Thioclava sp. GXIMD2076: one gene and its partner. The protein of the gene in region 1 binds, or shares a complex with, the protein of each later gene. Links are inferred from orthologs where the notes say so. Each region holds a gene or a part of one and is shown in the gene's direction. Other genes may lie near its edges.

Evidence for each region.
Region 2: the proteins of tsaE (region 1) and tsaD are in contact, whole or in part, in a crystal structure (PDB 6N9A), measured with the Thermotoga maritima proteins. The link is inferred for Thioclava sp. GXIMD2076 from one-to-one orthologs. Residues at the interface, in WP_004082108.1 of Thermotoga maritima: Leu37, Gly38, Lys46, Lys57, Val59, Lys60, Ser61, Thr63, Phe64, Thr65, Leu66, Met67, Val69, Pro71, Tyr82, Arg83, Leu84, Asp86, Asp88, Phe89, Asp93, Ile128, Asp130, Glu131, Arg134; in WP_004082750.1 of Thermotoga maritima: Cys10, Asp11, Arg49, His50, Leu82, Gly84, Gly135, Gly136, Glu154, Thr155, Leu156, Asp157, Asp158, Ser159, Glu162, Asp165, Lys166, Arg169, Leu170, Tyr175, Lys213, Thr214, Leu217, Tyr218, Gln221, Arg222, Asn324.

Annotation. Positions count from the first base shown.
Region 1 is NZ_CP149932.1:530,782-542,483, reverse strand. What follows is about bases 4,581-7,495. They hold tsaE (tRNA (adenosine(37)-N6)-threonylcarbamoyltransferase complex ATPase subunit type 1 TsaE), read left to right. Parts: upstream 4,581-5,754; coding sequence 5,755-6,237; downstream 6,238-7,495. Other genes in these bases: WDB91_RS02670 (nucleotidyltransferase family protein), read left to right, coding at 7,187-7,495; WDB91_RS02675 (phosphotransferase), read left to right, coding at 6,237-7,211; WDB91_RS02685 (PAS-domain containing protein), read left to right, coding at 4,581-5,714. In the rest of the region: WDB91_RS02705 (methyl-accepting chemotaxis protein), read left to right, coding at 1-1,268; WDB91_RS02700 (ActR/PrrA/RegA family redox response regulator transcription factor), read right to left, coding at 1,273-1,827; WDB91_RS02695 (SCO family protein), read right to left, coding at 1,916-2,548; WDB91_RS02690 (ActS/PrrB/RegB family redox-sensitive histidine kinase), read left to right, coding at 2,690-4,069; more of WDB91_RS02685, read left to right, coding at 4,221-4,580; more of WDB91_RS02670, read left to right, coding at 7,496-7,876; double-strand break repair protein AddB, read left to right, coding at 7,869-10,850; double-strand break repair helicase AddA, read left to right, coding at 10,847-11,702. UniProt on the Escherichia coli protein: Required for the formation of a threonylcarbamoyl group on adenosine at position 37 (t(6)A37) in tRNAs that read codons beginning with adenine.
Region 2 is NZ_CP149932.1:875,832-887,488, reverse strand. What follows is about bases 4,586-7,455. They hold tsaD (tRNA (adenosine(37)-N6)-threonylcarbamoyltransferase complex transferase subunit TsaD), read left to right. Parts: upstream 4,586-5,400; coding sequence 5,401-6,510; downstream 6,511-7,455. Other genes in these bases: WDB91_RS04325 (NAD(P)H-dependent glycerol-3-phosphate dehydrogenase), read left to right, coding at 6,507-7,455; WDB91_RS04335 (uroporphyrinogen-III synthase), read right to left, coding at 4,595-5,302. Outside these bases: WDB91_RS04365 (glycosyl transferase), read right to left, coding at 1-174; WDB91_RS04360 (HAD-IIB family hydrolase), read right to left, coding at 176-952; WDB91_RS04355 (YnfA family protein), read left to right, coding at 1,123-1,464; WDB91_RS04345 (heme biosynthesis HemY N-terminal domain-containing protein), read right to left, coding at 1,646-3,208; WDB91_RS04340 (hypothetical protein), read right to left, coding at 3,221-4,528; more of WDB91_RS04325, read left to right, coding at 7,456-7,460; WDB91_RS04320 (YciI family protein), read left to right, coding at 7,461-7,727; WDB91_RS04315 (EVE domain-containing protein), read left to right, coding at 7,727-8,149; WDB91_RS04310 (CbiX/SirB N-terminal domain-containing protein), read left to right, coding at 8,436-9,131; WDB91_RS04305 (substrate-binding domain-containing protein), read left to right, coding at 9,267-10,307; phosphate ABC transporter permease subunit PstC, read left to right, coding at 10,408-11,657.

The DNA of each region.
Region 1 (11,702 bases):
GGCTCTTCTCGCTGGAGGCTGGTGTGCTGATCGAGGTCGTGCGCCGCCGCCAGAAGCTCTTCCGCGATGCGATGGAGCGCATGGCCCAGCTGGAGGTGCTGACCGCCGAATCCTCTGCCGCCCGTGAAAAGGCCGAGCAGATGTCACAGGAGGCGAATGAGCACCGGAAGATCGCAGAGGCAGCAGCAGCAGAGGCGAAGCAATCCGGTGAGCTAGCGGCCCGTCAGGCCGAAGAGAAACACGCAGCCGATATGGCGGTCATGGAAGCCGAGCGGAAACAGACGGCCGAGCGCGAAGAGCGCCAGAAAAAGCAGGAAGCCTTCGTTGTGGCGCTGAAATCGGCGCTGGAACGTTTGGCAAACGGGGATCTCTCGGTGCGCATGACGATGCCTGACGATCCCAATTACGCCGACCTTGCCCAGAATTTCAATGTGTCGGTCGAACAGCTTGCGCGGACCGTGACGACCGCTTTCGAATGCTCTGCCGATATCCGCGCGCAGATTTCCGAGATCACTGCAGCAGCCGATAACCTGTCCTCGCGGTCCGAACGTCAGGCGAGCGCGCTGGGTGATGCGGCCGCGGCCATCAACCAGCTGACGGTGTCTATCGAGCAGGCCGCGATGGTCAGCCGCGATACCTCGACTTCCGCCGAGAAGGCCCGACAGGCCGCAGGTGAAAGCTCGACCGTCGTCGCGGAGTCGATCGAGGCGATGGCGGCAATTGAGGAAAGCTCGAACCAGATCGCCCGTATCTCGTCTGTGATTGACGATATCGCCTTCCAGACCAATCTTCTGGCGCTCAATGCCGGTGTCGAGGCGGCGCGGGCGGGTGATGCAGGGCGCGGCTTTGCCGTCGTTGCATCGGAAGTGCGGGAGCTGGCGCAGCGTTCCTCTTCGTCGGCGCAGGAAATCAGCAAGCTGATCGAGGCTTCCGGCCGTCAGGTGAAAACCGGTGCCGAGCTCGTGAACCGGACCGTTTCCGAGTTGGATCGGATCATCCGCCATGTCAGCCAGATCGCGACCCAGATCCGCGAACTGGCCGAGGCGGCAACCGAACAGTCACGCTCGGTGAACGAGGTGAACAGCTCGGTCGAGCAGCTCGACCGGACGACCCAGCAGAACGTGGCCATGCTCGAAGAGACCACGGCAGCCCATAACGCTCTGAACGAAATGGCAGGGCGCCTTGAGCAGACGATGTCGGTGTTCCGCCGAAATCTCGCGCAGGAGCAGGCGGGCTGGTCTGCCGAGCCTCAGGCGCGCGCGGGCTGAGGGCTTATTTCGGGCTGCGCTTTGCCAGAATGCGTTGTAGCGTGCGGCGATGCATATGCAGACGCCGCGCGGTCTCAGAAACATTGCGGTCGCAAAGCTCGTAGACACGCTGGATATGTTCCCACCGCACACGATCCGCGCTCATAGGGTTTTCCGGAGGCGCGGGTTGTGTATCTTCGCGGGCGAGAAGCGCGTTGGTGATATCGGTCGCATCTGCCGGCTTCGAGAGATAATCGGTTGCGCCCATCTTCACTGCGGCCACCGCGGTCGCGATTGCGCCATATCCGGTCAGAACCACGATCCGCGCATCCTCGCGGGCTTCACGCAGGGCTTCGACGACATCGAGCCCGTTGCCATCCTCTAGCCGCAGATCGATGACCGCATAGGCTGGGGCGGATTGTGCCACGAGGTTTTTGCCCTCGGCCACAGAGGCTGCCACGCGCACTTCGAAGCCACGCTTCTCCATTGCACGCGCAAGGCGTGTCAGAAAGGCCTGATCGTCATCGACCAGCAACAGGCTCCGGTCGGAGCCGATTTCGGCAGAGAGATCTTCAACCATTGGACAATCCGGACAGTTACAACGCTTGTCGTCTTTTACGCAGCGATGTGGACGGGGTCAAATGCTGCAGGGACGAAAGCGCCTGGGGTCAACTGTTTTTCGCGTGATCCAGATAGCAGCCGATACGGTCTGCCATCTCGTCGGGCGTGGCGTCGCGGTCGAAATAGTCCACATAGCCGAGATCCGGTAGGATGAGGTAGCTCTGCGTCGAATGGCTGATCAGGGTGTAGGGGTCGTTCGGGTCCTGAACCGAGAACAACACGCGATAGGCTTTCGCGACCTGTTTGATCTGTTCGGGGGTGCCTGTCAGGCCGATCATCTTCGGGCTCATGACATCGGTAAAGGCGGTAAGGCTCTCGGGCGTATCGCGGGCGCTATCCACCGACACGAAGACCGGCTGGACATCGTAGCCGCGCTCGTCAAGGATCTCGGTGGCCTGCGCATTCCGCATCGTGTCGAGCGGGCATACGTCGGGGCAATAGGTGTAGCCGAAATAGAGAATGGTCGGCCTGGTGAAGATATCCCTATCCGTTACGGTCTCGCCGGTTTCCGAAGTCAGCGTGAAGGCTCCCCCCAAATCCGCACGGGTCCCGCTACCCGCAGCGCGGCATTCGGCAAAGACATCTTTCGGGCCGCTTTGTGTGATCGCCCAGCCTGTCACGAGCCCTGCCAGAACGATTATGGCGCCCGCGATAGCGTAATGTTTGGTCTGGAGAGGCATCGCTTTTCTCCCGTATCGACGACAGACAAGTTGAAGTCACGGTGGTAAGAGGATTTTGCGTAACTGTTACCAGCAACGGCATCCTCTTTGAAGCTCGTAGATTGTCCTTGCTGTATTTTGACTTAACGGAAGGAAAGCCGCATGGTTGCTCCAGATCTGACGCTCCCTGCCAATCGGCCCACCTCCCATGAATGGGTGCGGCTGCGCACGCTGACATTCCTGCGTTGGACTGCGGTTATCGGGCAGCTGATGGCCATTCTGGTGGCGTGGTTCCTGCTCGGAATCGGGCTCAACCTTGTCTGGTGCCTGGCGACGGTCGGGACATCGGTGCTGGTCAATCTGCTGGCGCTGTTCCTGACGCCGGAAAGCCGCAGGTTGTCGCAGGGGGCGGTTCTGACGCTCCTGCTGTTTGACACGGCGCAGCTCGCGGTGCTGTTGCTGCTGACCGGCGGGCTGAACAATCCTTTCGCGCTGCTGATCCTTGTCCCTACCACGATTGCGGCGACCACACTTGAATGGCGGGCCACGATGCTGATCGGGGCGGTGACGCTGGTGCTGACGACGCTGGTGGCGGGGCTCTATATTCCGCTGGTATCGACCGGTGGCGAGGTGATCCAGCTGCCCGAACTGTTCGAGTTCGGATACTGGACGGCAATCGTGATCGGGGTGGTGTTCCTTGGTGCCTATGCGCAGCGGATCTCGCATGACAGCCGCGTGATGGCCGAGGCCCTTCTGGCCGCGCAGCTGGCTCTGTCGCGCGAACAGAAGCTGACCGACCTGGGGGGAGTGGTGGCGGCTGCCGCGCATGAGCTGGGCACGCCGCTTGCCACGATCAAGCTGGTCTCGAGCGAGCTTGCCGACGAACTGGCCGATGACGAGGATCTGCGCGCAGATGCGCTCCTGATCCGCGAACAGGCCGACCGTTGCCGCGATATCCTGCGCTCGATGGGGCGGGCGGGGAAGGACGATCTGCATCTGCGCACCGCGCCGCTGATCTCGGTTCTGCGTGAGGCGGCCGAGCCACACATGGATCGCGGTAAGGAAATTATCTTTACGACAGAACCGATTGGCGATGGCAGTGATAAGCAACCGGCGATCTATCGCTATCCCGAGTTGATCCATGCGCTGCGTAATCTAGTGCAGAATGCGGTGGATTTCGCTGACGGTCGGGTCTGGGTCGATGCGCTCTGGAGTGGCTCGACCATCGTTGTGCGGGTCTGTGATGACGGGCGCGGTTATGCGCCGGATGTGATCGGCCGGATCGGTGATCCTTTCCTGCACGGGCGCAGCTCGAATAGCCGCAAAGAATATGAGGGGATGGGGCTGGGGCTGTTCATTGCCAAGACCCTGCTCGAGCGGACGGGCGCACGGATCACCTTCCGTAACGGGACCACGCCTTTTGTCGCGGCCAATCGCAAGCCCGAACGCTCCGGCGCGATCGTGGAGCTGGCATGGCCGCTCGAGCGTCTTCTGGCACCCGAGCGCGAGGCCCTTGGCGAGAATGTTCCCATAGAGAGCTGATGCGAAACGTTTTATTAAGCTTAACTACGCATTAACCATTGTGTTGCATTCTTGGTCTCGGTTTATGGCGTGAGGCTGGGAAATGTTGGAAATTTTGGTCATCACTGGGTTGGTTGCGATCGCATCTGCCGTTTCGGCGTCGGTGGCGATCTTGCTGCTTACACGCCTGCAGGCCGGACAGCGCAAGAAGGACGCGCGGTCCCTCCAGCCGATGATCGAGCAGACGGTCCTGCTCTTCGATGACGAGGAGCTTGTCGATGCGACCGCTCCGGCACGGACTCTTCTGGAAGCCTCCCCTCTGGCCTCGAGTGACTGGGGACGCCTCATCGCCTTCCTGACGCCGCGCTTCGAATCGGTGCGTGACCGGCTCGCGGGTATTGCCGAGATCGGGCGGATCGAGGTCTCCGGCTTTCCGGGTCCGAATGGCGGGGCGCCGCTGCGGCTCATTGCCGAGGATGTGAACGGCTTGACGCGGATCACATTGGTTGATCCGGAAGCCGAGGGCCAAGGGCTTCTGGTGGACGGGCTGTCGCAGCGCGCGCTCGAGGACGAACTCGAGAACCTGCGCCATGCGCTCGATCTGTCGCCCTCTCTGGTTTGGCAGGAAAGCGCAGCCGGCGAGACGATCTGGGCCAACCGAGCCTATCTGCTGCGCGCCGGGTCTCTGGCGGAGGAAGAGGTTACGCTCAGCTGGCCACTCCCGCAGCTGTTCAAACTCGAACTGGAACAGACCGAATATGCGCCGCGCCGCGTGATGCTCCAGGACGAGGACGGGATCGATACATGGTTTGATTGCTACAGCTATCATCTGGGGGACAACTGGGTGCATTTCGCGCAATCGGCGGATGCCACGGTTTATGCCGAAAAAGCACTGCGCGATTTCGTCCAGACGCTGACCAAGACCTTTGCCGATCTGCCGATCGGGCTGGCCATCTTCAACCGTCAGCGCCAGTTGCAGCTCTTCAACCCCGCGCTCAGTGATCTGACCGCCCTCGGGGTGGATTTCCTCTCGAAACGTCCCTCGCTCTATGCCTTCCTCGACCGCCTGCGCGAGACCCGAATGATGGCCGAACCGAAGGACTACCGAAGCTGGCGCGAGCAGATGACCACGCTCGAGAAACAGGCGGCAGCCGGTTATCATTCCGAGACGTGGAACCTGCCCAATGGTCAGACCTATCGCGTGACAGGGCGTCCGCATCCCGACGGGGCGATCGCTTTCCTTTTCGAGGATATCACCTCCGAGATGACGTTGACGCGCAAGTTTCATACCGAACGCGAGATGGATCGCGCGGTGCTGGACAATATCGCGGAAGCCGTTGCCGTTTTCCTGCCGTCGGGCGAGCTGAGTTCGGCCAATGCAGTCTATCATCGTCTTTGGCCCGCGCAATCGGCAGGGATGTGTCTGCATGATTCGTTGCGCGCATGGGCCGAGGCCTGTGTGCCGACCGAGGTCTGGAGCCGCGCGCGCCTGCGTTTGGGAGCGATGGCCGAGCGCGAGCCGCTGGCGGGGGATGTGACCCTGCGCGACGGGCGGGTAATTGCCTGCCGTTTCGTGCCACTGGCGGGCGGAGCCCTTATGGCGAGCTTTGCCGAAAAGGAACTGCTGGCCGAGGTAGAGCCGCTTCGCAAACTCGCAGCGCAATAGCGCCTTTGCATGGACGAACGGTCAGGATAGAACGGGCGCTATGACCGCTCCTATCCTGACCCTGCCTCTCGCCGATCCCGATGCCACCGCCAGACTTGGCCGCGTCATCGCCCCCTTCCTGAAAGCGGGCGATGTTCTGTTGCTCGACGGCCAGATCGGGGCAGGGAAAACCCATTTTTCTCGGGCGTTGATCCAGTATCGGCTCGAAAGGCTCGGCATGTTCGAGGATGTGCCCTCGCCGACCTTTACTCTCGTGCAGGTCTATGAGGCCGAGCCCGAGATCTGGCATAGCGATCTCTATCGCCTTTCCCATCCCGATGACGTTCTGGAGCTCGGGCTCGAGGAGGCCTTCCATGACGCGATCTGTCTGGTTGAATGGCCCGATCGTCTGGGAGATCTGGTCCCCCATGCCGCGCTGCACCTTGCCTTCTCGCTGACAGAAGATGGTGCGGCACGGCAGGTGGTCTTCAGCGGCGACGAGACATGGGCGCGGCGTCTGCCGGATATGCTGGAGGGGCTGTGATGGACATCGAGCGCTTCCTCGCGCAGGCAGGCTGGGGCGGTGCGCAGCGCGAGCCGCTTGCCGGCGATGCTTCTGCCCGTCGCTACGAGCGGGTCGGGGGAGAGCGCCCCGCCGTCCTCATGATCACCCAGCCGGGAGACGAGTTGCAACGGTTCCTCCGCATGACCGACTGGCTGGCGGCGCAGGGGTTTTCGGTCCCGCAGATCTATGCCCGCGCGCCAGAGCAGGGGTTGCTGCTGCTCGAGGATCTGGGGGATGACCTTGTGGCGCGGCTCATTGGCGCCGACCCCGCCCGCGAGGACGAGCTTTACGGTCTGATCACCGATGTGCTGGTTGCCCTGCGTGCGGTGACACCGCCCGCGGGTCTGACGGAACTGGATGGCCGCGGGCTTGCCGCGCTGACGAAGCTGACCGAGGACTGGTATCCGATGACGGCGGCGGCGGATCTCTCGGGGGACATTGCCCGCGCGTTCGAGGCGCTGGATGACGGTCAGCGGGTTGTGTCGCTCCGGGATTTCCACGCCGAGAATGCGCTCCTTCTGCCCGCGCGGCAGGGCGTCGCCCGGCTCGGACTTCTGGATTATCAGGACGCGGTCCTGGCCCATCCCGCCTATGATCTCGTCTCGGCCCTGCAGGATGCACGGCGCGATGTCTCGCGCCAGACTGAAACAGCCCAGATCGCGCGCTATTGCGCCATGACGGGGCAGGATAACGCAATTTTTTCTGCTATTTACGCCTGTCTCGGGGCGCAGCGTGCGTTGCGCATTCTGGGAATTTTCGTGCGCCTGTGCGTGGCAATGGGCAAGCCGCGCTATCTCGAGTTCATGCCGCGCGTCTGGGGACATCTCGATCACAATCTGGCCCACCCCGCCCTCGCGCAATTGCGCGCAACGGTCATGGCAGCTATGCCGCGCCCCGATGTCCCCCTGATCGAGGAGATACGCCGACAATGTGCGACACGCCCGATAGTCTGATGTTGTTTGCCGCCGGTTTCGGCACGCGGATGGGGGCGCTGACCGCGGATTGTCCGAAGCCGCTCGTTGAGGTGGCGGGGCGTCCGCTCATTGATCATGCGCTCGATCTGGTCGTGGAGGCCGGGATCGGACGGAGCGTCGCCAATATCCATTATCGCGGCGATCAGATCGTCCGGCATCTGGCAGGGTCCGATGTGATGATTTCCGACGAGACGGACGAGATTCTGGAAACCGGTGGCGGGCTGCGCAAGGCGCTTCCGCTTCTGGGGCAGGGGCCTGTGTTTACGCTCAATACCGATGCCATCTGGACAGGCCCGAATCCGATCGCGGCCCTGCGCACAGCATGGGACCCGAAGAAGATGTCAGCGCTGCTGATGCTGGTGCCGCCGGAACGGGCGACGGGTCATAAAGGCGCGGGCGATTTTACCCTGACGGAGGGGCGCCTGACGCGTGGTCCCGGATTTGTCTATACTGGTGCGCAGCTTATCGATCCGTCAGAACTTTCGGAAATTCCTGAAGCCGCGTTTTCGCTGAACCTGCTCTGGGACAGGATGCTGGCACAGGGGCGGGTGTACGGTCTCGTCCATCCGGGCGGCTGGTGTGATGTCGGGCGTCCCGAAAGTATTCCGCTGGCCGAGGCGCTGCTGGAGCAGGCCGATGATTGAGCGCGGCATCTATGCGCTGCCTTGCGGCGTGGATTTTCCCCGCGAGCTGGTGGCAGGTCTGATCGCGCGGATGCAGGACCAGCCGCCCGAGGCCATGGCGCGGGTGCGGCTCTATCTGAACTCGGGGCGGATGCTACGCCGTGTGCGTGAGGAATTCGACCGACATGGAGCGCGGTTTCTGCCGCAGCTGAAACTGGTGACCGATCTCGGGCGGGCGCCCATGCGCGGGCTGCCCCCCGCCGAGCCCGCGCTCCGGCGGCGGCTCGAGCTGGCGCAGCTGGTCGCGGGGCTGGTCGACCGTTTGCCGGGGTTCGAGGCGGGGCACGGGATCTTCGGGCTGGCTGACAGTCTGGCCACGCTGATGGCCGAGATGCAGAGCGAGGGCGTGACGCCCGACGATCTCGAGGCGCTGGAGATTGCCGATACCCATGCGCAACACTGGCGGTTGAGCCTTGATTTCATTCGCATTGTTGCCCGCTATTTCGAGGCTGACGCAACCCCCGATGCCGAAGCCCGCCAGCGCCGTGTGGTCGAGCAGATCATCGCGGATTGGGCGGAAGCAGGGCCGACAGATCCGATCATCGTGGCGGGTTCGACCGGCTCGCGCGGGGCCACGGGGCTGTTCATGCAGGCGGTTGCACGGCTTCCCCAAGGCGCGCTGGTGCTGCCGGGGTTTGATTTCTCGATGCCGGAGCATGCGTGGAAAAGCCTGAAGTCGGGCAGTTTCCCGATCGAGGATCACCCGCAATACCGCTATCGCGCGATGCTGGATGCGGTCGAGGCGGAGCCCGGCGATGTGATCCGCTGGCATGACCGCTCCGAGCCTTCACCGGAGCGTAACGCGCTGATCTCGCTGGCGCTACGCCCCGCTCCGGTGACCGATCAATGGATGCGCGAGGGCGCGGATCTGCCCGATCTGCTGGACGCCTGCAAGGATCTGACGCTGATCGAGGCGCGTGATCCGCGCGCCGAGGCCAATGCCATCGCGCTGGTTTTGCGCGATGCGGCCGAACGTGGGGTGCCGACCGCGCTCATCACGCCCGACCGGATGCTGACCCGGCGGGTGGCGGTGGCGCTTGACCGCTGGGGGATCATCCCCGATGACTCGGCGGGGCAACCGCTGCAACAGACCGCGCCGGGGCGGCTCTTGCGCCATCTGGCGGCGATGCGTGGCGAGGCGCTGACGCTGGACGGGCTGCTGACCCTGCTCAAACATCCGCTGACCGCCACAGGCTCGACGATGCGCGGGACGCATCTTCGCTATACCCGTGAACTGGAGCTGGATCTGCGCCGCAACGGGCCGGCTTTCCCCGATCATCCGGCGTTGGTGGCATGGGCACAGAAATATGCCGATAAACCCGACTATGTTGAGAAACTGACATGGGCGAACTGGCTGGGCGCGTTTTTCCCCATGCTGATGTCGCCTTATGAACAGCCGCTTAGTGACTGTGTCAGCCACCATCTGGCCCTTGCGGCGCATCTGGCGACAGGGCCGGATGGCTCGGTCGAGGCCAGCGAGCTGTGGCTTCAGGATGGCGGGCGCGAGGCATGGCGGGTGTTTTCCGAACTGGCCCGCGAGGCGGTGAATGGCGGCAGCTATACGGCGGCCTCCTATACCGATCTGGTCAATCACCTGCTGCAGGGGTCGATGACACGCGCGGGTCTTGCCGCCCATCGTGACATCACCATTTTCGGGGCGCTCGAGGCGCGGGTCCAAGGCGCGGAGCAGGTCATTCTGGCAGGGCTGAACGAGGGCTCGTGGCCCGAAGCCCCCGATCCCGATCCGTGGCTCTCGCGGCAGATGCGTCTGGCAGCGGGACTGTTGCTGCCCGAACGCCAGACCGGACTTTCGGCGCATGACTTCCAGCAGGCGGTTGGTGCCCCGCGCGTGATCCTGACGCGCGCGAAACGCGATGCCGAGGCCGAGACCGTGCCCTCGCGCTGGGTAAACCGGCTGGTCAACCTGATGTCGGGCCTGCCCGACCGGCGTGGCCCTGAGGCGCTTGTCGAGATGCGCGCGCGCGGCGCGACATGGCTCGGGCTCGCCTCGAGCCTCGACCGTCCGCTGGGCGAGACCAAGCCCATGCGCCGACCCTCGCCGCGCCCGCCGATTGAGGCGCGGCCCAAGGATCTGTCGGTCACGCAGGTGAAGACGCTGATCCGCGATCCCTATACGATCTATGCCCGAAAGGTGCTGCGGCTTTATCCGCTCAACCCGCTGCGTCCCGAGCCGGATGCGCTGCAACGGGGCAATGTGCTGCACGAGATCGTCGAGCGTTATGTGAAGGAGCGCCCCGAGGGCGAGCAGGCGGCAGAGGGTGAGCAGCGCCTCATCCGCATCGCCGAGGAGGTGCTCGGGCAATCGGTGCCATGGCCCTCGGTGCAGCGGCTCTGGCTCGCGCGGATCACCAAGATCGCACAGCGATTTGCCACGGACGAGGTGGCGCGCGCCAAGCTGGGCAAACCCGCGATCATCGAGGAAAAGGGCGGGCTTGCCGTGCCCGACCTCGCGTTCCGCCTGACCGCCAAGCCCGACCGGATCGACATTCTGACAAACGGGTTGAGCCGGATTTACGACTATAAATCAGGGGTTCTACCCTCTGCAGGCGAGATGATCCATTTCGACAAACAGCTTCTGCTGGAGGCGGCGATGGTGCGTCGTGGCGCCTTCAGCCAGATCGGCCCGAGCGAGGTGGAGGGCATGACCTATATCCGTCTGGGCGGCGAGGGCGAGACGGCCCCCTATACCACGACAGTCGAGTTCAAACCCCGCGGCGGTGAGCTTCAGACCGAGACGGCGGAAGAGGCATGGGCCAAATTCTGCAAGCTGGTGGGCACTTACATGAAGCCGGAGCAGGGCTTTACCGCGCGGCGTGCAATGCACGGCGCGCAGGATAGCAGCGATTACGACCAGCTCTCTCGCTATGGCGAGTGGGAGCTGAGCGAGATACCGGACGGGGAAGATCTGATATGAGCACCACCCCCTTGCGCAATGACGCCACGCTCCGCCAGATCCGCGCGGCCTCGCCCACGGCCTCCACATGGCTTTCGGCCAATGCGGGGTCTGGCAAGACGCGGGTGCTGACCGACCGTGTCGCGCGGCTCCTGCTGAACGGGACCGAGCCGCAGAAGGTCCTGTGCCTGACCTATACCAAGGCGGCGGCAACCGAGATGCAGAACCGTCTGCTGAAACGTCTGGGCGAATGGGCGATGCTGCCCGATGACGCGCTACGCCAGCAACTTCTTGATCTGGGTGAGGAAATCACCATCGATGCCGAGCGTCTGGCCGAGGCGCGCAGGCTCTTTGCCAAAGCGATCGAGACGCCGGGCGGGTTGAAGATCCAGACCATCCACTCTTTCTGTGCAGCCCTCCTGCGGCGGTTCCCGCTTGAGGCGGGGGTGCCGCATGGGTTCTCGGAGATGGATGACCGCTCGGGCGATCTCTTGCGTCAGTCCATCCTCGAGGAGATTGCCACAGGTGAGGATTGCCCTGTGCTGGACGGGCTGGTGCGGTATTATTCAACCGATGATCTGGGCGGGCTGCTGGCCAATATCGCGGGCAACAAGGACGGGTTCGCACAGGATCTGACCCGCGACAAAATCCTTGCGCTTTATGGTCTGCCTCCCGGGTTCGGCGCTCAGGCGCTGCTGGACGAGGTGTTTGACGCCCATGATCTGAAGACCCTGCGGGATCTGGTGGCGGTTATGGCCAAGGGGGCGGCGACCGATCAGAAAAATGCGCTGAAACTCGGCCTGATCACGGCACCCGATCTGGAGGCGCTGGCCATTCTGGAGGATGTCTGCCTGACGGGGGCCACGGCCAAGG
Region 2 (11,657 bases), 350 kb from region 1 along the record:
CTGAACGATATTGGCCAGTGCCGGCCCCTCCAGTTCGGAATAGAGGCTCGGCAGGATCAGCGAGATCTTCCGGCTCTGCGCATAGGTGCTGATCTCGTAGACCAGCTCCTCGTTCGAGCGGCTCCGCAGATTATGGAAATGGGTGATGTTCCCGTTTTGTTGGAAATCGGCCATGTCAGCCCTCCTCTTTCTCGTAATCGGCAAGAATCGCCAGTATCGCCTCGTTCCATCCGGCAGGGCCTTCGGCCTGTGTTCGCCTTATGGTCCCGTCTTTTTCTCCGGCAAGCGCGGGCAGACCGGTGCCATGGGTATTGTGGATCACCACCCCGATATCGGCCGTCTCGATCATCTCGCGGTCATTGGGCGCATCCCCCAGAGCAATCGTCAGATCTGGCCGGTAGCGGTCGATGACCGCCTGCATCTGCCCCGCTTTGGTGCCCCCAAAAGATAGCGTCAGATAGCGCCCGCCCCGCCGTGCCGAAATCCCGCTACGGGACAAAGCGGCAACAAACGCCTCTTCCTGCGCCTCGCTGCCCGTCCAGATCCCCGGTTCGGAAAAGGCCCGGACCCTGGCTTTCGCGGCCTGTGCGAGCGGCAATCCGGTCGAGGCCGCAACTCCAGCCACATCCATATCGCCAAACCCCGTGAAACAACGGCGCAATTCCCCGGGCAGCCCGTCCAGCGCATGGCGCAGATCGCGATAGGCATCGCTCTGTGTGGTGATCTGGTCCCGCGTCATCAGCGCGGCACCGTTTTCCGCGATGATTGGCATATCGCCGAGCCCGAGCGCATCATGCAGGTCGGCAATCTCGGGCGCGGTCTTGGAGCTGGCAAGCACAATGATCGCACCGCGTTCCTTCAGGGCTCTGATCGCGGGAAGCGCGGGCGCAAAACTATAGGTTTCATGGTCCAGAAGCGTTCCGTCGAGATCCGTGAAAACCAATATCGTCATGCGCTACCCTTATGTTTCATGGAAGTGTATCGCGCGCAGGTGACAGTTCAATGCCGGATCGGAGATTAACGGCACCAGCCTCATGAAAGCGTTGAATAAACGGGCATTTTGACGAATAGAGAAGATCGCCTATGCTACGGGCGCTCCTCAGATGCGAAGACCTGTCCATGATGCCCCTCCTTCTGCCCACCCTCGGTCTCTATCTGCTTGCCGCCTTTGCCGAGATCGGCGGATGTTTCGCGGTCTGGGCATGGCTGCGTCTGGGCAAAAGCCCGCTCTGGCTGGTGGCAGGTGCGCTCTGTCTCGCGCTTTTCGCCTATCTGCTGACACGCTCGCAGGCGGAGTTCGCAGGCCGCGCCTATGCCGCCTATGGCGGCATCTATATTGGCGCGTCGATCCTGTGGCTGTGGCTTATCGAGCGCCAGATCCCGACCCGCTGGGACCTGATCGGCGGCACGCTATGCGTGATCGGGATGGCGGTCATCCTGCTGGGACCGGCGCTCCAGAAATAACGCACAAAAGAAAAACCCGCCTGACCTGAGCCAGACGGGTTTTCTGAATAGCGTGGTGCCGCTGAAGGGACTCGAACCCCCGACCCCATCATTACGAATGACGTGCTCTACCAGCTGAGCTACAGCGGCACACTGTGGCGCGGCAATTAGCATGCCGCGTCGGGGATGTGTAGCCCCTAATTTATCCCAAAGCAGATTTCTTTTGAACTTCTTCGGTTTCAGTGACTTCGGGGGCTATGTCGCCCTCCGTTTCGGGTTTGGTCACGATGACGGTCTCCTCGGTAGCCCCCGTCACGATCTCCGCTTCCTCGACCTCGACACCGGCCTCTTCCGCCTTCCGTGCGGCTTCCGATTCCGGCATCACCGCAGGTGCGCCCACGATCAGCGGCAGCATCTCCGCGCCATGCGGCAGGGGCTGGTCCGATTTCGGCGGCTCGCGCCAGCTGAGCGTATCGAAACCACCGCAATTGTCACAGACCGGCGTCCAGTCACTCTGGATGTTCTGGCAGGCATCACAGCACCATTGCGGGCCACGCGGCGCAGTCAGCGCCCGAGCCAGCCAGCCGCGCACCACCGCATCATCCGAGCCCTCGCCCCGCTCGACCGCCGCCATGATGGCCAGCACGCGCGAGGTGGGATGGGTATCGGCCAGATGCCCCAGCGCACGGCGCGCCTCGGGGAAGTTCTCGGCGGCAATGTTCAGCTCGGCGCGCAGAAGACGGGTTTCTTCGTGATCGGGACGCAGGACCAGAAGCTTCTGGAAGCGCTTGAGGCGGGCCTGCGGCGTCTCCTCGGGCGCGATGGCGGCATAGGCGGCCGCCAGATCGGGATGCGGCTGGGCTTCCCATGCCTTGCGGATCACCCGCTCTGCATTTTTGGGTTTGCCCTTCCCGATATAGGAGCGCGCGGCCATCGCGGCTGCAGGAATCAGATCGGGCGAGGATTTGTTGGCGGCAATCGCGGCTTCCTGTGCCTCGATGCTCGCCCCCTCATCCAGAATGCCCTTGGCTTCCTGCAGCGCCAGAACAGCGTCGCGGCGTTTGGCGACATCCTTCGGGAGCAGACCGCTATGACGTTTGTAGCTGATGACCTTGCGGGCGTCGCCCCATGCGCCTTTTTCCGTGGACAGCTTCAGAAGCGTATCCTGCGTGTCCTGATGCGAGGGCTTCAGTGCATATGCTTTCTGCGCCAGTGCCAGCGCGGTGTCTGTATCGCCCTCGGCCAGCTTCTGGCGCATCAGCCCACGCACACCGATGAAACGGGTGCGCTGGTCGGACAGCAGGAGCTTATAGGCCTCGGTCGCTTTCTTGGTGTCACCCTTGGTCTCGGCGGCCTGTGCCACCAGAAGATTGGTCAGCTCGGGGCGGCCAAGCAATTTCTGCGCCTTCTTGGCCTGATTATACGCCAGACGGCCTTCTCCCGAGGCGACCGAGATCATACCATCCGCCAACGCCTTGTAACCGCGGCGCTCGCGCGAGCGGTCGAAATAGCGGGTCAGCGCGGTCTCGTCGCCCACGAGGAACCGCAGGAGCGCCACCACAAAGCCCACAACCTTCAGGAAGACGAAGACCGCGACGATCAGCACGAGAACGGCAATGATCGCCTGCACCGGACCAAGATTATACTCGACCCCCGCCAGCACGACCTGCACCCCATCAGCAGAACTTGCCAGCGTCATCGCGCCATAGGTGACAGCAGTGACCGCGATCAGAAAGACAGCGATTTTGATGAATGACCAAAGCATGGCCGTCCCTCCTTATTGGACCTGCGAGGCAAGCGACGAGACTGCCTCCTCAGCGGCGACACGGGTCTGTGCCTGATCGACCCAGCCCGACAGCGCGTCTTGCGACACCTGCGGCAGGGCGGAAATCTCGGTGATGGCGGTTTTGAAATCGGCCTTGTCGACGGCGGCCTGCGCGCGCGACAGGATGGCATCGGGGGTGTTCCCCTCTTTGGGCGCAACCGACCGTGCGCCTGTCTGTGTCAGCAGGAACGTCTCGAGCTTGGCACCCAGACTGTCACCGGCATCGGCACGCCGCGCCGCATCAAGCGCTTGGCGCGCCGGTGCGGGAAAGGCCTCCTGCAGCGCCTTGACGCTTTCGGGTTCCGTGCCCAGCGCCGCGGGGACATCAAGCTGGGCGTCCCGCGCCATAGCCACCGGATCGGCAATTGGAGTGCCGTTGGTGAGCGCCGCCTGTAGTTCGGCGATCGCGGCACGGGCACGGGCCTGACGCTCGGCCTCCTTGGCGGCGTCGGCATCGGGGCCGGTCAGACCATCGAGCTTGGATTGCAGCGCGTCGAGCTGGCTTTGCAGACCCGAGGTATCGCCCGCCTGACCAAGCGAGGCGATATTGTCCTGCAAGGCCGAGACGCTTTGCGTGATCGCGCTCAGCTGTGAGGATAGATCCGCCACTTGGTTTTCCATCGCCGAATTATCGGGAGCCGCAGGGGCCGGGAAGAACCTGGCCTGAATATTCTCGGGCAGCTGCGGAAGAACCCAGAGCGCCGCCGCCGCGCCGATCACGGCCGCAATCACTCCACCCGCCAGAACAGGGCCGAAACCGCCACGCTTCTCGATCACAGGGCCAGCGCTAGGAGCCGGTGCTGCAACCGAGGCCACGGGTTCGGGCTTCTTCTCCTCGGCGATAGGCGTTTCAGGCTCTGCGTCGGAAGACCAGTCCTTTTGATCCAAGTCTTTCTGCTCGGCATCCACCACATCATCGGTGCCGAAAGCCGTCTCCGAGGCGAGACTCTCCTTATGGCCCTCAAGCGGGTCGGTCTCGTCAGATGCGTCTACGGTATCCGCCCCGGTGCCGGTCACAGCTGGTGCCTCTTCGGGCGTCTCCGGCGCGGATATGTCTGCCTCGGGCGCATCAGTCACGGGAGTGTCAACCGGCGCGGTATCGTCCTTGTCGGCAGGAAGGGCCTGATCAACCGCCTCATCCGCCTTGGGCGCACCCGTTGCGGGTGTCTCCGTGTTCGGTGCCGTTCCGGATGCGGGCGTTATGCTTTCATCCTTAGCTGCATCAGTCTTCGCCGATTTCTTCTTCCCGGGTGCAGCCACGGCAACTCCTCCTACGCAATTCCTAAAGTGGGCCGAGGCCACTCTAGCCCCCGCATCCACAGATCTTCAAGACGCAACACTGCGGGATGCCAAAGCCTTGACCAGCGCGACCATAGCGGCCGCATGTGTTTCCCGTGAAACCCCGATATAGGCGCCTGACACCGCAGTGAGCTGCCGTGATACAGTAGTGCTGATTGCGCCAAGGTATAGGGGGGCGTGCGGTTTCGGCAAATATTTCGTGAAGATCGCCGCGCTACGCGGTGAAAAAAGTGGCACCAAAACAGGGGCTTCTCCTGAAAGAACCGCCATCGCCTCGGGGGTCGGAGCCTGTTCCAGCTGCCTGTAGATCTGCAGCGCCTTTGCTGCACGCCCGCGCGCGCGCAGACCTGCGACCAGATCATAGGCCAGTTGGTCCCCACAGATATGGGTAAAGGGACCCTGCCCGCCCTCGGCCAGTATCCGCGCCTCCAGCGCGCGGGCCGTGCCTTCGGCGCAGGTCACCGTAAAGCCCGCCGCCTGTGCCACTGCTGCCGTCCGCGCGCCCACACACCACGCATGTCCCCGGGCCCCGAAGGCCGCAACGAACGGCGCCACCGCCTGTTGCGAGGTAAAGACCAGATCGCCATCGGGCGCATCTTCGGGGACAACCGGCTCGATCCGCAGGAGCGCAGAGCAGATAGCGCGCATCTCCACCCCCGCCTGCCGCAGCTCGCCCAGAAAGCGGAGATTCGCCTCTGCGGGACGGGTCAGCAGCAATACGGGCGGTGCAGGCATCGGCATCCTCTATGCAGAGTGCGGATAGGGCGGCTATGGATTGTCTCACGCCGCCCGCAGTGATACCTGAGCCATAACCCATTCGCAATCGAGGCACCATGGCCCGTACACTTACCTTCCTTGGGATCGAATCCAGCTGTGACGATACGGCTGCCGCCATCGTGCGCCAGAGTGGGACGGGCACCAACGAAACCAGAACCGAGATTCTGGCGAGCGTCGTGTCGGGCCAGACCGACCTGCATGCAGCCTTCGGCGGCGTGGTCCCCGAGATCGCGGCCCGTGCCCATGCCGAAAAGCTTGATCTCTGTGTCGAGCAGGCGCTGGAACAGTCCGGCGTGGAGCTGAGCGATCTGGACGGGATCGCAGTGACCGCAGGACCGGGGCTGATTGGCGGCGTGATGTCGGGGGTGATGTGTGCCAAGGGGATCGCCGCAGGCACCGGCCTGCCGCTTGTGGGGGTCAACCATCTGGCCGGTCACGCGCTGACCCCGCGCCTGACCGATGATATGGCCTATCCCTATCTGATGTTGCTGGTCTCGGGGGGGCATTGCCAATTCCTGATCGCGCATGGCCCCGAGGAATTCACCCGCTTAGGTGGCACGATCGACGATGCACCGGGTGAGGCGTTCGACAAGACCGCCAAGCTGCTGGCCCTGCCGCAACCCGGCGGCCCGAATGTGGAGGTCGAGGCAGAGGGCGGGGATCCGAAAGCCTTCGCCTTCCCGCGGCCGCTGCTGGACCGGCCCAATTGCGATATGTCCTTCTCGGGGCTGAAGACGGCCCTTCTGCGCACCCGTGACGAGGTCGTGGCCCGGCATGGCGGCTTGCCCCGCGCGATCCGCCGCGATATCTGCGCCAGTTTTCAGGCCGCGGTCACGGATGTGCTGGTCAAGAAATCCCGCCGTGCTCTGGCCGAATATATGGCGCTCGCCCCCGAGACCCCCGGGTTTGCGGTGGCCGGTGGCGTGGCCGCGAACCGCGCCATCCGCGCGGGGCTCGAATCTGTGGCTGCCGAATCCGGCGCCCGTTTCGTGGCGCCGCCTCTGCGGCTATGCACCGATAATGCCGCAATGATCGCTTGGGCGGGGATAGAACGTTTCCGCCTCGGACATACCGACCAGATGGATCTGGTCGCGCGTCCGCGCTGGCCTCTGGACCGCAAGGCCGCACCGCTTCTGGGCTCCGGCAAAAAAGGGGCCAAAGCATGATTTCCGTTCTGGGATCGGGCGCATTCGGCACCGCGCTGGCCATCAGCCTGTCGCAAAATGGGCCCGTCACGCTCTGGTCACGCGACGCGGAGCAGGCGCAACTGCTGCAGACAACGCGCGAGAATTCCAAACGGCTGAAGGGCCTGACCCTGCCCGAGGCGATTACCGTGACCGCGAATCTCGAGACCGCCTGTGCGGCTCAGACCATTCTGCTGGCGCTGCCGATGCAGCAGACGGGCGCGTTTCTGGCCCTTCATGCCCAGCACCTGAAAGGCAAGACACTGGTCAGCTGCTCGAAGGGGATCGACCTGAGCACCGGCCTCGGCCCGACCGCGCTGATCCGCTCCAGCGTGCCGGAGGCGCGCGCGGCGATCCTGACCGGCCCCAGCTTTGCCGCCGATATCGGGCGCGGCCTACCCACGGCCCTGACACTGGCCTGCGAGGACGGGGCCGAGGCGCTACAGGAACAACTCTCGACGCCCACCCTGCGGCTCTACCGCAGCTCCGACACCACGGGGGCCGAGCTTGGCGGCGCCTTGAAAAACGTCATCGCGATTGGCGCAGGCGTCGTCATGGGCGCAGGTATGGGCGATTCCACCCGCGCTGCGCTGATGACCCGCGGTTTTGCCGAGATGACCCGCTTGGCCGTGACCCGTGGCGCGCGCGCCGAGACGCTTTCGGGGCTTGCAGGCTTCGGTGACCTGGTGCTCACCTGCACCTCCAGCCAGTCGCGCAATTTCCGCCATGGCTTCGCGCTGGGTGCGGGCGAGACCATCGACCCCAATGTGACGGTCGAAGGTGTGGCCACCGCCCATGCCGTCGCGCGGATGGCCGAAAGGGGCGGCATCGAAATGCCCATTGCGGTGATGATCGCCGCGCTCTGCGATAACCGGATGACCGTGGCCCAGGCCACTCTGGCGCTTCTGTCGCGCCCTTTGAAGGAGGAATGAATGTTCTACGCCGTGATCTGCCGCGACAAAGCGGGCCATCTGCAAACCCGTCTCGATAACCGCGAGGCCCATCTGGTCTATATGAAAGAGACGGGCATCGTAGCCCAGGCCGGCCCCTTCATCGAGAATGGCGATATGTGCGGGTCTCTGGTGATCCTCGATACCGACAGTATGGATGCCGCACAGGCCTGGGTCGATAACGAGCCCTATGGCAAGGCAGGGCTGTTCGACAGCGTGTCGATCACCGAATGGAAGAAGGTCATCTGATGCGCTACTGGCTGTTCAAATCCGAGCCCAACAAGTTCTCATGGGACCAGCTCGTTGAAAAAGGCGAGGCGGGCGAGGAATGGGACGGGATCCGTAACTATCTGGCGCGTAATAATATGCGCGAGATGAAGATCGGCGATCGCGGGCTGTTCTACCATTCCAATATCGGTAAGGAAGTCGTGGGTATCTGCGAGGTCAGCGCCGAAAGCGCGCCCGATAGCACCACCGATGATCCACGCTGGGACTGCGTGCATTTGCGTGCCGTGCGTCCGGTGAAAAAGCCGGTGACACTGGCCGATGTGAAGGCCGAGCCGCGCCTGTCGAACATGTCTCTGGTGACCTCGATGCGGCTCTCGGTGCAGCCGGTGACCGAGGAGGAATGGCGTATCGTCTGCGCGATGGCAGAGACCGATCCCGACTGACCGCAAACCCAAGGTCTGACATAAAAATGAGGGTTCCGGCACCCCTACCAGAACCCTCACCACCCCACGTGCACCCCTACGCACCACACGTGAAACTCTATCTGGTCCTGGCCTTCCTGGCCGGTCTCTATGTGTATATGTCAGAACGTCACCTGACGCAAAAGAATAGCCCTTAAAAATAGAGTATTTAGAGGGAGTTAAAGCGTATAAACTCTGAGCAGGCACATGGTCTTGACCATTTCGCCCGAGGATTGCCGCCGCCGCCCGAGGCGCTATCATAGCCCCCATGAAAACAGTCATCATCGTTGCACACGGGTCGCCTTCGGACCCCGATACCAAACAGGCAGCCCTTGAGGCGCTGGCCGAAAAGATCCGTCCGCTCTGCCCGGAGATCCGCGTTCTGGCGGCGACGCTGGCCAAGGACGATGCCCTCGCAAAGGCAGTCAATGACTGCGAGGCCCCTGTAATCTATCCATTTTTTATGGCCGAAGGGTGGTTTACCAAACGCGAGATCCCGCGCAGGCTGAAGGAGCTGGGCTGCAAGGCACAGCATATGGACCCGTTCGGCATCGATCCCGCCTTGGAAAAGCTGATTCTCGATGAGTGCCTCGCTGCGGCGGCACAGGCGGGGCTCGATAGCAGGGCAACCGACCTCATCCTTTGTGCCCACGGGTCCAAGATCGCGCGCAAATCGAAAGACAGCGCCTATGCAATGGCCGAGAAGCTGCGCCGCTCGGGCGCATTCTGGCGCGTGCGGGTCGGGCTGATCGAGGAGCCGCCCTTCCTTGAGGACGTCGCCAGGACCTCCAATCAGGGCGTCTGCCTGCCATTTTTCGCGCTGCGGGCAGGTCATGTCGATGGCGATATCCCCGAGGCGCTCGACAATGCGGGATTCTCCGGCCCGCGCCTGCCGCCCATTGGTGAGCATCCCGAAATTCCCGCGCTGATCGCGCGCGCCCTCAAGCAGTATTGCGAAAATTAACTTTTTCGCAGGGTTTTCTCCGAGAATGACGCTTTGTCATATATGTGTTACACAATGTTCGCATAAGCGTCACGACAGACCTCTAGCACAAGCGATGAGCCCGTAGCGGCCATTCAGACCTTCTGGGAGAGAACCATGAACACTGTTAAGCTGACGGCATCTGCACTTGCCATCACCGTTGCCTCCACCGCAGGCGCCTTCGCCCGCGACAACATCCAGGTTGCCGGCTCCTCGACCGTGCTGCCCTATGCCTCGATCGTGGCAGAGGCCTTCGGCGAGAACTTCGACTACCCGACGCCGGTCGTGGAATCGGGCGGCTCGTCCTCGGGTCTGAAGCGCTTCTGCGAAGGCGTGGGCGAGAACACCATCGACATCGCGAACGCCTCGCGCGCCATCAAGGACTCGGAAATCGAGACCTGCCACGCAAACGGCGTGAACGACATTATCCAGGTCCGCATCGGCTATGACGGGATCGTCTTTGCCAGCCAGAAAACCGGCCCCGAATTCACCGCCTTCCAACCGGCAGACCTCTATAACGCCCTCGGCGCCAAGGTCGTGAAAGACGGCGCGCTGGTCGACAACACCTATGCCAAGTGGTCGGATTTCAACGCCGATCTGCCGGATGTCGAGATCGCCGCCTATATTCCGGGCACCAAGCACGGCACCCGCGAGGTCTTCGAAGAGAAAGTCCTCGTTCAGGGCTGCAAGGACACCGGCGCGCTTGATGCGATGGTGTCGGGCGGCATGACCGAGAAAGACGCCGAGAAAGCCTGTATGAATGTCCGCACCGATGGCAAATCGGTCGATATCGACGGCGATTACACCGAGACCCTCGCCCGTATCGCCTCGAACCCCGATGGCGTCGGCGTCTTCGGTCTGGCCTTCTACGAGAACAACACCGACAAGCTGAAAGTGGCAACGATGGGCGGCGTCGAGCCGTCGACCGAAACCATCGCCTCGGGTGACTATCCGGTCTCGCGTCCGCTCTACTTCTACATCAAGAAGGCGCATATCGGTGTGATCCCCGGCCTGAAAGAATATGCAGAGTTCTTCGTCTCCGACGAGATCGCAGGTTCGGACGGCCCGCTGGCGCAATACGGTCTGGTTTCCGATCCGGAACTGGCAGCGACCCAAGAGCTGGTTGCTGACGAACAGACCATGGGCTCGGGCATGTAATCTGCCCTACCCGGCCAATACGGGGGGCGGCAGATCCAATGCCGCCCCCTTCTTTGTTTCGACGCCTCCATAATGGCACCCATTACAAAACGGAGCTGACATGCCTGCAATCTGGCTTCTGGTTATCGTGCTCGTGCTCGCAGCCTTGGGCTTCGTTCTCGGCCGGTCCCGCGCCCTGTCTTCCGCAGGGGGCGACAGCCGCATCCTCCATTCGCTGACCAGTTATTATGGCAGCAATGTCGCGATGATGACCCTCGTGCCGTCCCTTCTGGTTCTGGCCGTCTGGCTGATCGTGCAGCCTTTCATCATCGATATGCAGGTCACCGGCGCCATTCCGCAGGCCACGGTCGAAGAGCATGGCAATCTCAGCCTGATGATGTCGGATGTGACGCGCCTCGCCCAAGGGCTCGATGACGCGGTCGCAAAAGGCACCCTGACCGCCTCCGAGGCCAGCGGCCTGCAGGCGGGCGACGGGCTGCGTGCCCAGATGGCGGACTATGGCGTCGCGCTCGGCTCCGAGGTGGATACCCCCACGCTCGACGCGGCACAGCATTACCGCAGCCTGAACGCCACCGGAAACACCTTCCGTATGGCGGTGGTTCTGGGCGTGGCCATCGTCTTCTTCCTGCTGACGTTGAAATCCACCCATAAGGATCTTCGTGCCCGCAATATCGTCGAGCGCGGCATCAAGGCGCTGCTGATCCTCGCCGCTTCCATCGCTATCCTGACCACCATCGGGATCGTGCTATCGCTGATCTTCAACACGGTGCATTTCTTCCGCCTCTATCCGGCGACGGATTTCTTCTTTGGCACCAACTGGACGCCGTCCTTTGGTGGCGGCTCGCAGCTGGGCATTCTGCCGCTTCTGTGGGGCACGCTCTATATCAGCTTCATCGCGCTGGCCGTGGCCGTGCCGATCGGGCTCTTTGCCGCGATCTACCTCTCGGAATATGCAACCAAACCCGTCCGCGCCATCGCCAAACCCGCGCTGGAAATCCTCGCCGGTATCCCGACCATCGTCTACGGTCTGTTTGCGCTGCTGACCGTGGGCCCTGCCCTGCAGACGGTGTTCGGCCGCGACGGGCTCGACTGGATGGGGGCGGCAAGCTCGGTCATGACCGCGGGCCTCGTGATGGGCATCATGCTGATCCCCTTCGTGTCCTCGCTCTCCGATGACATCATCAATGCCGTGCCGCAATCGCTGCGCGACGGCTCCTACGGCCTCGGTGCCACCAAATCCGAGACCATCAAACAGGTGGTCTTCCCCGCCGCCCTTCCGGGCATCATCGGGGCGATCCTGCTGGCCGCTTCCCGCGCCATCGGCGAGACGATGATCGTGGTTCTGGGCGC